DNA from 3 places in the Ureibacillus sp. FSL W8-0352 genome. Region 1 is predicted to be linked to each of the others. Evidence: riboswitches for the same ligand, from Rfam matches in the RefSeq annotation. Region 1 holds a riboswitch; each other region holds the start of a gene.
What was found. A riboswitch is a leader RNA that binds a small molecule or an ion and turns the genes downstream of it on or off. The one in region 1 is predicted to bind S-adenosylmethionine.
Positions count from the first base shown of each region.

Region 1 (3,283 bases):
GAACAACTAGAATTATTAGCTTCAGATGGCATGTTAATTAAACGACCAATTGTTACAGATGGAGAAAAAGTGACTCTTGGGTTTAAAGAAGAAGAGTTTGAACAGACATGGAAGTAATCATCTAAAATAGCTTGTTTTTGAAATTGAAATATGTCAAACTGAAAAAAAGATTACATATCAGATGGAGGGTAAAAGTATGTCAATACCAAAGGAATTACGTTATACGAAGGAACATGAGTGGGTAAAATTAGAAGATGGTAAAGTACGTGTTGGAATAACTGATTTCGCTCAATCTGAACTTGGTGATATCGTATTCGTTGAACTTCCTCAAGTTGGAGACGAAATTCAAATGAATGAACCTTTCGGAAGTGTGGAATCAGTGAAAACGGTTTCTGAATTATATGCACCTATTTCTGGTAAAGTTGTTGAGGTAAATACTGAGCTTGATGATAGCCCAGAATTAGTGAATGAGTCTCCTTACGAAAATGCTTGGATGATTGTTGTTGAACCTGCAGATTCTTCTCAACTTGATGAATTGCTTACTGCAGAACAATACGAAGAAATTATTTCTGAATAATCTGTCTAAAACGCCAGGGAAAGAACTGGCGTTTTTTTAAAATCAAAATATAATATGTAAACAACACTATTCATCGTTTCTTCAGTTCTTATATAATACGTGGGGTGAGTAAAAATGCATTACGAAAAATGTATCATTGTAGAAGGTCGTTCAGATATGTTGAAATTGGCCCCAATTTTAGCGGAAGATGTGAAGATTGTCTGTACAAATGGTACTATAAGTGAAGAGGCGTTACTAGAGCTTATTGAGCCCTATGAAGAATGTCAGCTATATACTTTTTTTGATGCCGATCAATCCGGAGAAAAACTAAGAAAATTAATGAAAAGAATTTATTCGGAGGCTACTCACCTAAATGTTCCAAGAACATATATGGAAGTTGCAAACGCACCACGAAAAGTGTTAGCTCAATTACTGAAAGAAGCGAGATTTTTAGTTCATAAAGAATATTTAGCATAGGAAATGATTGATATGGAAGAATGGACAATAGAGAATTGGGAAGAAAAAGTAAAAGAAAATAATATCACAGCATTTTATTTATATACCCCTATTTGCGGAACATGTAAAATTGCATCAAAAATGATGGAAGTTATTGAAGAACTTCTTCCACACATTCCGATTGGGAAAGGAAATATTAATTTTTTGGAAGAATTTGCATACGAACAACAAATCGAAAGTGTTCCTTGTCTACTTATAACAAAGGACGGAAAAGTGCATGAAAAAGTCTATGCATTTAAATCCGTACAAAACTTATATGAAAAGTTGATTTTATAGTTGACAGATGATAGATTACGTGTTACATTGTTTCCATAATTAAATAACCGAATAGCAAAAAACTCTTATTAAGAGTGGTGGAGGGAAGTGCCCTATGAAACCCGGCAACCATCATATCATTGATATGATAAGGTGCCAAATCACGCAAAGTATTTATTACTTTGAAAGATAAGAGGAAGTTTTACGATATCTAAGTAGGTTGTTCAACTTCCCTTCTACTTATCAAAGTAGAAGGTTTTTTTATTGAAATGAAAGATTATATACATAACACTATAGTCAAAGGGTAATAAAAAGTGTAAAATGCACAATTGTAATATCAATACATATTGCGGTTTATAAAGGAGTACTCAAACATGATTGAAGTAAAAAATGTCACAAAAATCTTTAAAACGAAAAATGGGGAATTAACCGCAGTTGATCATGTAAATTTGTCTATTCAAAAGGGTGAAATTTTCGGAATCATCGGATATAGCGGTGCCGGAAAAAGTACATTGATTCGCCTATTGAATGGACTCGAGAAACCAACGAGCGGTTCTGTCATAGTGAATGGTCTTGAAATTTCTTCAATTAAAGGAAAAGAGTTACGGCTTGCTCGCCAAAAAATCAGCATGATCTTCCAACATTTCAATCTTTTATGGTCAAGAACAGTCGCAGAAAATATTGCTTTTCCTTTAGAAATTGCAGGGGTACCAAAAGAAGAAAGAGAAAAAAGAGTTCACGAATTAATTGAACTTGTAGGTTTAAGTGGAAGAGCGGATGCTTATCCATCCCAGCTTTCCGGTGGACAAAAACAACGGGTTGGTATAGCAAGAGCATTAGCTAACAATCCAGAAGTATTGCTTTGTGATGAAGCCACAAGTGCTCTAGACCCAGAAACAACTGATTCAATTTTGCGATTATTATCAGATATTAATCAGCGTCTTGGGTTGACAATTGTTTTAATTACCCATGAAATGCACGTGATTCGAAAAATTTGCCATCGCGTTGCGGTGATGGAAGCTGGACGTGTCGTTGAACAAGGTGATGTTCTTGAAGTGTTCCAAAATCCTCAAGCTGAAATAACGAAAAATTTTGTGATGCAAGTTTCGGATTCAAGAGAATCAAAAGAATCCATTGAACACATTTTGAAAAATTATCCTTCTGGAAAATTAGTAAAATTAATTTTTGTTGGAAATACAACAGAAAGACCGATTATTTCATATTTAATTAAAGAGTTCCAGCTGGATATCAACATCCTTCACGGCAATATTTCACAAACGGTGAATGGCTCTTATGGAACGTTAATTGTTCAACTTGACGGTGATTTTGAAAATGTCGAGAAGGCTTTGGAAAAACTGAAATCGATGAACATTAAAACGGAGGTGATTACGAATGATTGATGCATTATTTCCGAATGTAGATTGGACAAAAATGTGGGAAGCAACCTATGACACACTCTACATGACAGCTATTTCTACAGCAGTTACCTTCGTTCTCGGCATAATCATAGGTATACTGTTATTCTTAACAAGTCCACACCAACTTTGGGCTAACAAAATTGTTCATTTCTTGACGGGGTCCCTTGTGAATATCTTCCGTTCAATTCCGTTTATTATATTAATTATTTTATTAATTCCGTTTACAAAATTTTTACTCGGAACTATTCGTGGTGTAAATGCGGCTTTACCAGCGTTAATTATCGGTTCAGCGCCGTTTTATGCGCGTTTAGTATTAATCGCTTTACGCGAAGTAGATAAAGGTGTTATTGAAGCAGCAAGATCGATGGGTGCGAATACTTTCACAATTATATGGAAAGTATTAATTCCTGAATCCAAACCTGCGCTCATTTCTGGAATTACTGTCACAGCTGTTGCTCTTGTTGGTTATACAGCGATGGCAGGAATCATAGGTGCAGGAGGTTTAGGGAACTTAGCTTTCTTAGAAGGTTTCCAAAGA
Region 1 is NZ_JBBOQT010000001.1:1,398,173-1,401,455, reverse strand. It holds gene NST98_RS07260 (arsenate reductase family protein) at 1-117, shown strand, start outside; gene gcvH (glycine cleavage system protein GcvH) at 197-577, shown strand; gene NST98_RS07250 (toprim domain-containing protein) at 692-1,033, shown strand; gene NST98_RS07245 (thioredoxin family protein) at 1,046-1,348, shown strand; SAM riboswitch class I at 1,411-1,523, shown strand; gene NST98_RS07240 (methionine ABC transporter ATP-binding protein) at 1,702-2,727, shown strand; gene NST98_RS07235 (methionine ABC transporter permease) at 2,720-3,283, shown strand, end outside.

Region 2 (3,283 bases), 910 kb from region 1:
GGGTGTCTAGAATTGAGAACGATTGGTTCTACCAAAATGACAGATCAGCCTATTTATTAATGTGAATTGTATTCGAATGGGAATACAACTCACATCGTATTAAATTATTTTTGCTACAAATGAGTAGCCTTTCGATTAAACGCCTTTGAGAAAAATTTGAATTATCTACTGCAAATGAGCAGCCTTACTCAATCAATTATTTTAAGAAACTTTGAATAATTGGATCAGCTGCGAATGAGCAGCACTTTCCTATTAAATTTTCACTGCAAATGAGCATTTTATCTTTTGGACCATAGAGGATTTTAATGTTGCACATGAGCAACCTCTTCTCTTAATGACTATTATGGGGAGCGTTTAATGCTTTATTTTTTAACAGCCGCAAATGAGCAGCTATTATTAGCGATTCAATAGCGGTTCTTAGAGGGCTTGAACGAATGATTAAGCCTTATTTACACTAAATTCTGCCTCAGCTTTTGCTAAAGCTTGATCTAAATCTGCAATAATGTCATCTACATTTTCTAAGCCGATGGATAAGCGAATGAGTTCTTCCCCTACTCCAGCAATTTTTAATTCCTCAGCAGATAATTGTTGGTGAGTTGTTGATGCAGGATGAATAATGAGCGATCTTGCATCTCCAACATTCGCTACGTGAGAGAATAATTTCACGTTGTCAATTACCACTCGACCTGCTTCACGACCACCTTTAATTCCGAATGTTACCATTGATCCGTAACCGTTTTTTAAATATTTCTTCGCAAGGTGGTGAGATGGGAAGTTTTCATCCCCTGGATAATTCACATATTCTACGTATGGATGGTTTTTCAAGAATTCCACAATTCTTTCTGCGTTTTCACCGTGTCTCACGTAGCGAAGGTGAAGAGTTTCCAATCCTTGCAGGAAGCTAAATGCTGCATCTGGACCTAAAGTTGGACCTAAGTCACGTAATAATTGAACACGTAATTTTGTTGCAAAAGCAGCTCCTGCTGTATCGATGCCGTAACGAATTCCGTGATATGTGAGATCGGGCTCAGTGAATCCTGGGAATCGACCTTGTGTCCAGTCAAATTTACCCCCATCTACAACAATTCCTCCGATTGTTGTACCGTGTCCCCCAATCCATTTTGTTGCCGAGTGTATTACGACGTCTGCTCCAAATTCAATTGGGGTGCATCCATATGGAGATGGGAACGTATTGTCAATAATTAATGGTATGCCATTATCGTGAGCGATCTTTGCCACCGCTTCAATATCTAAAATATTTAAACTAGGGTTTCCTACCGTTTCAGCAAAAATCGCTTTTGTTTTGTCCGTAATCGCTTTGCGGAAGTTTTCTGGATCTCTTTCATCTACAAATTTTGTAGTAATTCCCCAGCGCGGCAATGTGTTTGCAAATAAGTTGTATGTTCCACCATATAAGGAACCAGCTGAAACAATTTCATCTCCTGCATTAGCGATGTTTAAAATGGAAAATGCAATCGCCGCCTGACCGGAAGATAAAGCAACAGCTGCAGTACCACCTTCTAGTAAAGCAACACGCTTTTCAAATACATCTACAGTTGGATTCATAATGCGAGAATAAATATTACCCACTTCTTCAAGAGCGAATAATTTGCGCGCATGTTCTGTGTCTTTGAATGCATATGCTGTTGTGCGATAAATAGGAACAGCAATAGCACCTGTAGTAGGGTCAGGTTGTTGGCCACCGTGAAGTAATAACGTTTCTGGCTTGAATTCGGACATCGTTTTCTCCTCCTAAATAAATAATTGATGGATTTCTTGAGGAGGCATTGAAGTAAAACAAAAACCCTCTTCTTATATAAGAAGAGGGTGTTGTATGCACGTACATTTCCTCCTCTTATCTTTCAGATCAATATGATCTGTAGGATTTAGCACCTTTGCAATTTTCTTGCCGGTTGCCGGGCATCATAGGGCCTAGTCCCTCCGCCTCTCTTGATAAGAGTATTGATTTGATTTCCATCGTTGGATTAACTATAAAACATAGTATGCCACTCTGTCAACTAATTTTTTAAAAAATTTGAAACTATTTTTTATTTTATTGAGTATAATATATTAAAATGCACTTTTCTATAAAGGAGTCCAATAGAATGATAACTGCAGTGATTACATTTCTTATTGTCGGCTATTTTATTGGATGTATTCATGGGTCAAATGCAGCACAATTACTTTCCGGTGTGAATTTAAAAGAAGCTGGACTCGGCAATGCAGGAGCTTCCAACGCTACCCTTACGCTGGGCTGGAAATACGGCATACTTGTTGGATTCATTGATATCGGAAAAGGAGTTTTTGCGATTATCTTAACAAGATATTTTTTAGATCACTATACACTATTTGAAACTGAACAAATCTCAATATTGCTCTATTTGACAGGTGCCGCAGTAATTCTAGGTCATAATTTTCCCATTCATATGCATTTCAGAGGCGGTAAAGGAACTGCTTCCCTCATCGGAATTTTCCTTGCAATCAATTGGAAATTTGGTCTACTTTCTATGATAGCTCTTGTCATAGTTTCCTTATTATCCAACTATTTAATTATCGGTGTATTCTTTTTGTATATCGTTTTTGCTATAAACTCTTTGCTGTTTGAACCAACTATTTGGCCATTTATCATCGTAATATTGCTGTTATTGGTTGCAACGATTTTACATTTAGAAAACATTAAACGCATTAAACTCGGGACAGAACCAACCATCAACGCAGCTTTTAAAAGAGAGAAAGATGAAACCGCATAAAAAAATCTCCCGTAAAGGTAATACACCTAACAACTACGGGAGGTTCTTTTTATTTCATTCATCGATATGAGAATTATCACGATATATTTCTTTTCCCTTAAAATAAGTTAACACGACTTTCGCTTCACTTATCTCACTAGGAGGTATTTTAAAGATATTTTTATCTAATATGATAAAGTCTGCTTGTTTCCCCACACGAATCTTCCCAATCCATTCTTCTTTTCCTATTTGTCTTGCCGCATAGATGGTGTAACTACGAAGCATTTGTTTCAACGTAGCACTTTCTTTTGGCCATAATGGTTTAAGATTTTTTTCTTCTTTTGCATGAAGTCTAGTCATTCCCGTTTCAATTCCGTATAGTGGATTCAACTCGCCAAAAGGATAATTACTCGAAGATGCAACTGGTAATCCCCGCTCAAAATAGCTTTTCATTCGATGCAAATCTTTTAATTCTTCCACCTTTTCTTTAACTCCCATTGTGTGATAAAAGAGAGATGGCTGAACAGATGGAATCAGACCAAACTTTCGAAATT
Region 2 is NZ_JBBOQT010000001.1:2,304,553-2,307,835, forward strand. It holds gene NST98_RS11670 (O-acetylhomoserine aminocarboxypropyltransferase/cysteine synthase family protein) at 439-1,740, opposite strand; SAM riboswitch class I at 1,853-1,960, opposite strand; gene NST98_RS11675 (glycerol-3-phosphate acyltransferase) at 2,106-2,750, shown strand; gene NST98_RS11680 (amidohydrolase) at 2,805-3,283, opposite strand, start outside.
Region 2: another riboswitch for S-adenosylmethionine. It lies ahead of NST98_RS11670 (O-acetylhomoserine aminocarboxypropyltransferase/cysteine synthase family protein); the one in region 1 lies ahead of NST98_RS07240 (methionine ABC transporter ATP-binding protein).

Region 3 (3,283 bases), 750 kb from region 1:
CATAATTCCGTAATGTAATGGGGATGACAGAAAATTACATGCTATGAAGAACAGACGGAAACGACTTACATTTGCAGATTTTATGAAAAACTAGATGAATAAAGTGAAACAGTCCTTTGTAGTGTAGTGGAAAGGGCTGTTTTTTATTGTTTAATAAATTGAATAAATTATCAAAATTCCTTTTGAAATAAATTCAACAGTCAAAAGCATATTTGTTGTTTACTATATTGAAATTTACTAAAGCCGACACAGAAAGAGTTATAAAAAAAGTTTATACTAAAAGTACGGTAAAATGATCTTATAGGAGTTGTAACGAATGAAAACGGTAACAGTTATCGGTGGAGGAATTACAGGACTTTGCACGATGTATTATTTACAAAAACAATTAAAGGAAAACGAAATTCCTGCCCGTTTAGTACTTGTGGAAAAAAATCCGTACCTTGGCGGAAAAATGCACACAGCGCGTGAAAAAGGATTCATCATGGAAACGGGAGCAGATTCCATTGTAGCACGATATCCAAGCGTAATTGAACTTGTAAAGGAACTAGATTTTGAATCGGAAGTCGTATATAACGAAACAGGAATTTCTTATATTCACACCAATAATGAATTACATGCGATTCCAAAGGACTCTGTATTTGGCATTCCTATGACTCTCGAATCCCTAAAGGCGAGCACATTAATTTCAGAAGAAGGGAAACAACGAGTGTTAAAAGATGAGGAAATACCGAATACGAAATTTACGAAGGAAAGTTCTATCGGAGATTTCTTAGAATACTTTTTAGGAAAAGAAATTGTGAAGAAACAAATAGCTCCTGTATTAGCTGGTGTTTACTCAGGGGACATTTATAAATTGTCCATTGCCTCTACGCTTCCATACTTAGTTGATTACAAAAATGAATATGGAAGTATAATGAAAGGTTTGCAAGCAAATCGGGAAAAGTTTGAACGGGAAGCGAATAAAAAATTCCTTTCTTTTAAAAACGGACTATCTCAACTAATTGATCGAATGGAAGAACTGCTTGTGGATGTAGAAATATATAAAGATACTGAAATAGTACTTGTTGAGAAAAAAGAACAACGTTATGAAATTTCCTTCGCTAACGAAGAAAAATTGGAATCGGATGTTATTGTGTTAGCATTGCCCAACCAAGTCGTGAAGCAAGTTTTAAATAATGGTGAATTAAATCCTTATTTTAACAAATTTAAAAATGCATCAGCCATTACGATGTATGTAGGCTTCGATCTACCAGATTCTATTTTGCCTAAGGATGGCACTGGATTTATCGTTTCCTACAACAGCGACTTATTATGTAATGCCTCTACTTGGACAAGCCGTAAATGGAAGCATACTTCAACAGAAGGAAATCTACTTGTTCGACTGTTTTATAAAGAAAGTAATCCTCGCTACCAAGAATTAGTGAAAATGAGTGATGAAGAGTTAACAAAGGTTGCTTTGAACGATATTCAACTCAGTTTGAATATAGAAGCACAACCTACCATTGTAAATATTACAAAATGGATCGATGCCATGCCAACTTATGATTTAGCTCATCATGAAGCTTTGCAAGAAATAATTACAAAATTAGATAACCTTTATCCGAATATTTACATTGCTGGTTGCTCTTATTTCGGCGTAGGAATTGGTGCATGCATTGATAACGGGAAAGAAACAGCAAACCAAATTATAAACAACTTTTTAAATAATTCCGACTAATTAACTTGACAAAATGAAGTATTGATTTTATGATGTAACTTATTATATTGATATTTTAAAATCGAATATGACTTATCAAGAGAAGTGGAGGGAACTGGCCCGGTGAAGCTTCAGCAACCACTAAAAATGTTTAGTAAGGTGCTAAATCCAGCGGCAATTGCCGAAAGATAAGGTGAATTCTAAAGGAAATGACAAGCCTTCTTTCGCAAGAAGGCTTTTTCTATTAGATGAATTGACAGAAAATTTATGAAGTAAAGAAAAGTGAGGGAATTTCGGATGGGGCTACTAGATGCGTTAAAACATAAAGTGTTAGTTGCAGATGGTGCTATGGGAACGCTGTTATATTCATATGGACTTGAAAATTGTCACGAAGAAATGAATATTGAAAAACCGGAAATCATTAAAAAAATTCATAAGGAATACATACAAGCTGGCGCAGATGTTATTCAAACGAATACATATGGCGCTAATCGAATCAAGCTCACTCGTTATGGTTTGGAGTCAAAAGTAGTGGAAATTAACGAAGGTGCGATAGGTGTTGCCAAACAAGCAGCCAAGAACAGTGAAGTGTTTATTTTAGGTTCGATTGGTGGTATCCGTGGTGTTCGCAAAGTAGATTATACATTAGATGAAATTCTCGCAGCAGTTCGTGAACAAGCAGAAGTGCTAATTGCGGGGCAGTTAGATGGTTTGTTGTTAGAAACTTATTATGATTTTGAAGAGCTATGCGAGACGTTAAAAATGTTACGAGCCATGACGGATATGCCCATCATTGCTCAAGTTTCAATGCAAGAGCCGGGCGTATTAATGAATGGCATGAAATTGAATGAAGCATTAAAGCAGTTAGAAAAATTAGGTGCAGATATTGTAGGGGTGAACTGTCGACTTGGTCCATACCACACAATACAGGCTTTTGAACAGGTAGAAATTCCTGAACGAGCGTATTTATCTGTTTATCCGAACGCTTCTTTATTAGATATTGAAGAGGGGCGTGTCGTTTACGAATCAGAAGTAGATTATTTTGCAAGGGCAGCGGTTGAATTATGCAATGAAGGAGTAAGGCTCATTGGAGGATGTTGCGGTACAACACCGAAACATATTGAAGCGATGAAAAAGAAGCTTGCTCATTTTCAGCCGGTTGAAAAGAAAGAGGCAAAACCTCAGAGGGAAATAATCATTCGCGAGGCTGAACCGCATAGTTTTGAACCTCTCCACGAAAAAGCAAAAAGAGCACGTTCTGTCATTGTAGAATTGGATACGCCGAAGCATCTTGAAATTGAACAGTTTGTTGAAGGAGCAAAAGCTCTTTACAATGCAGGGGCAGATCTTATCATGATGGCAGACAATTCACTAGCATCTCCAAGGGTTAGCAACTTGGCAATGGGGGCCATTTTAAAACTGCAATATGGCATACGCACAATGCCACATATTACTTGCCGAGATCGAAACTTAATTGGGCTGCAATCCCATTTAATGGGGCTCAATGCTCTTGGCCTTCATGATGTGTTGGCTGTAACTGGTGATCCAACAAAGGTAGGGGATTTTCCGGGTGCAACAAGTGTTTAT
Region 3 is NZ_JBBOQT010000001.1:2,152,270-2,155,552, reverse strand. It holds gene hemG (protoporphyrinogen oxidase) at 317-1,717, shown strand; SAM riboswitch class I at 1,787-1,891, shown strand; gene NST98_RS10930 (bifunctional homocysteine S-methyltransferase/methylenetetrahydrofolate reductase) at 1,994-3,283, shown strand, end outside.
Region 3: another riboswitch for S-adenosylmethionine. It lies ahead of NST98_RS10930 (bifunctional homocysteine S-methyltransferase/methylenetetrahydrofolate reductase); the one in region 1 lies ahead of NST98_RS07240 (methionine ABC transporter ATP-binding protein).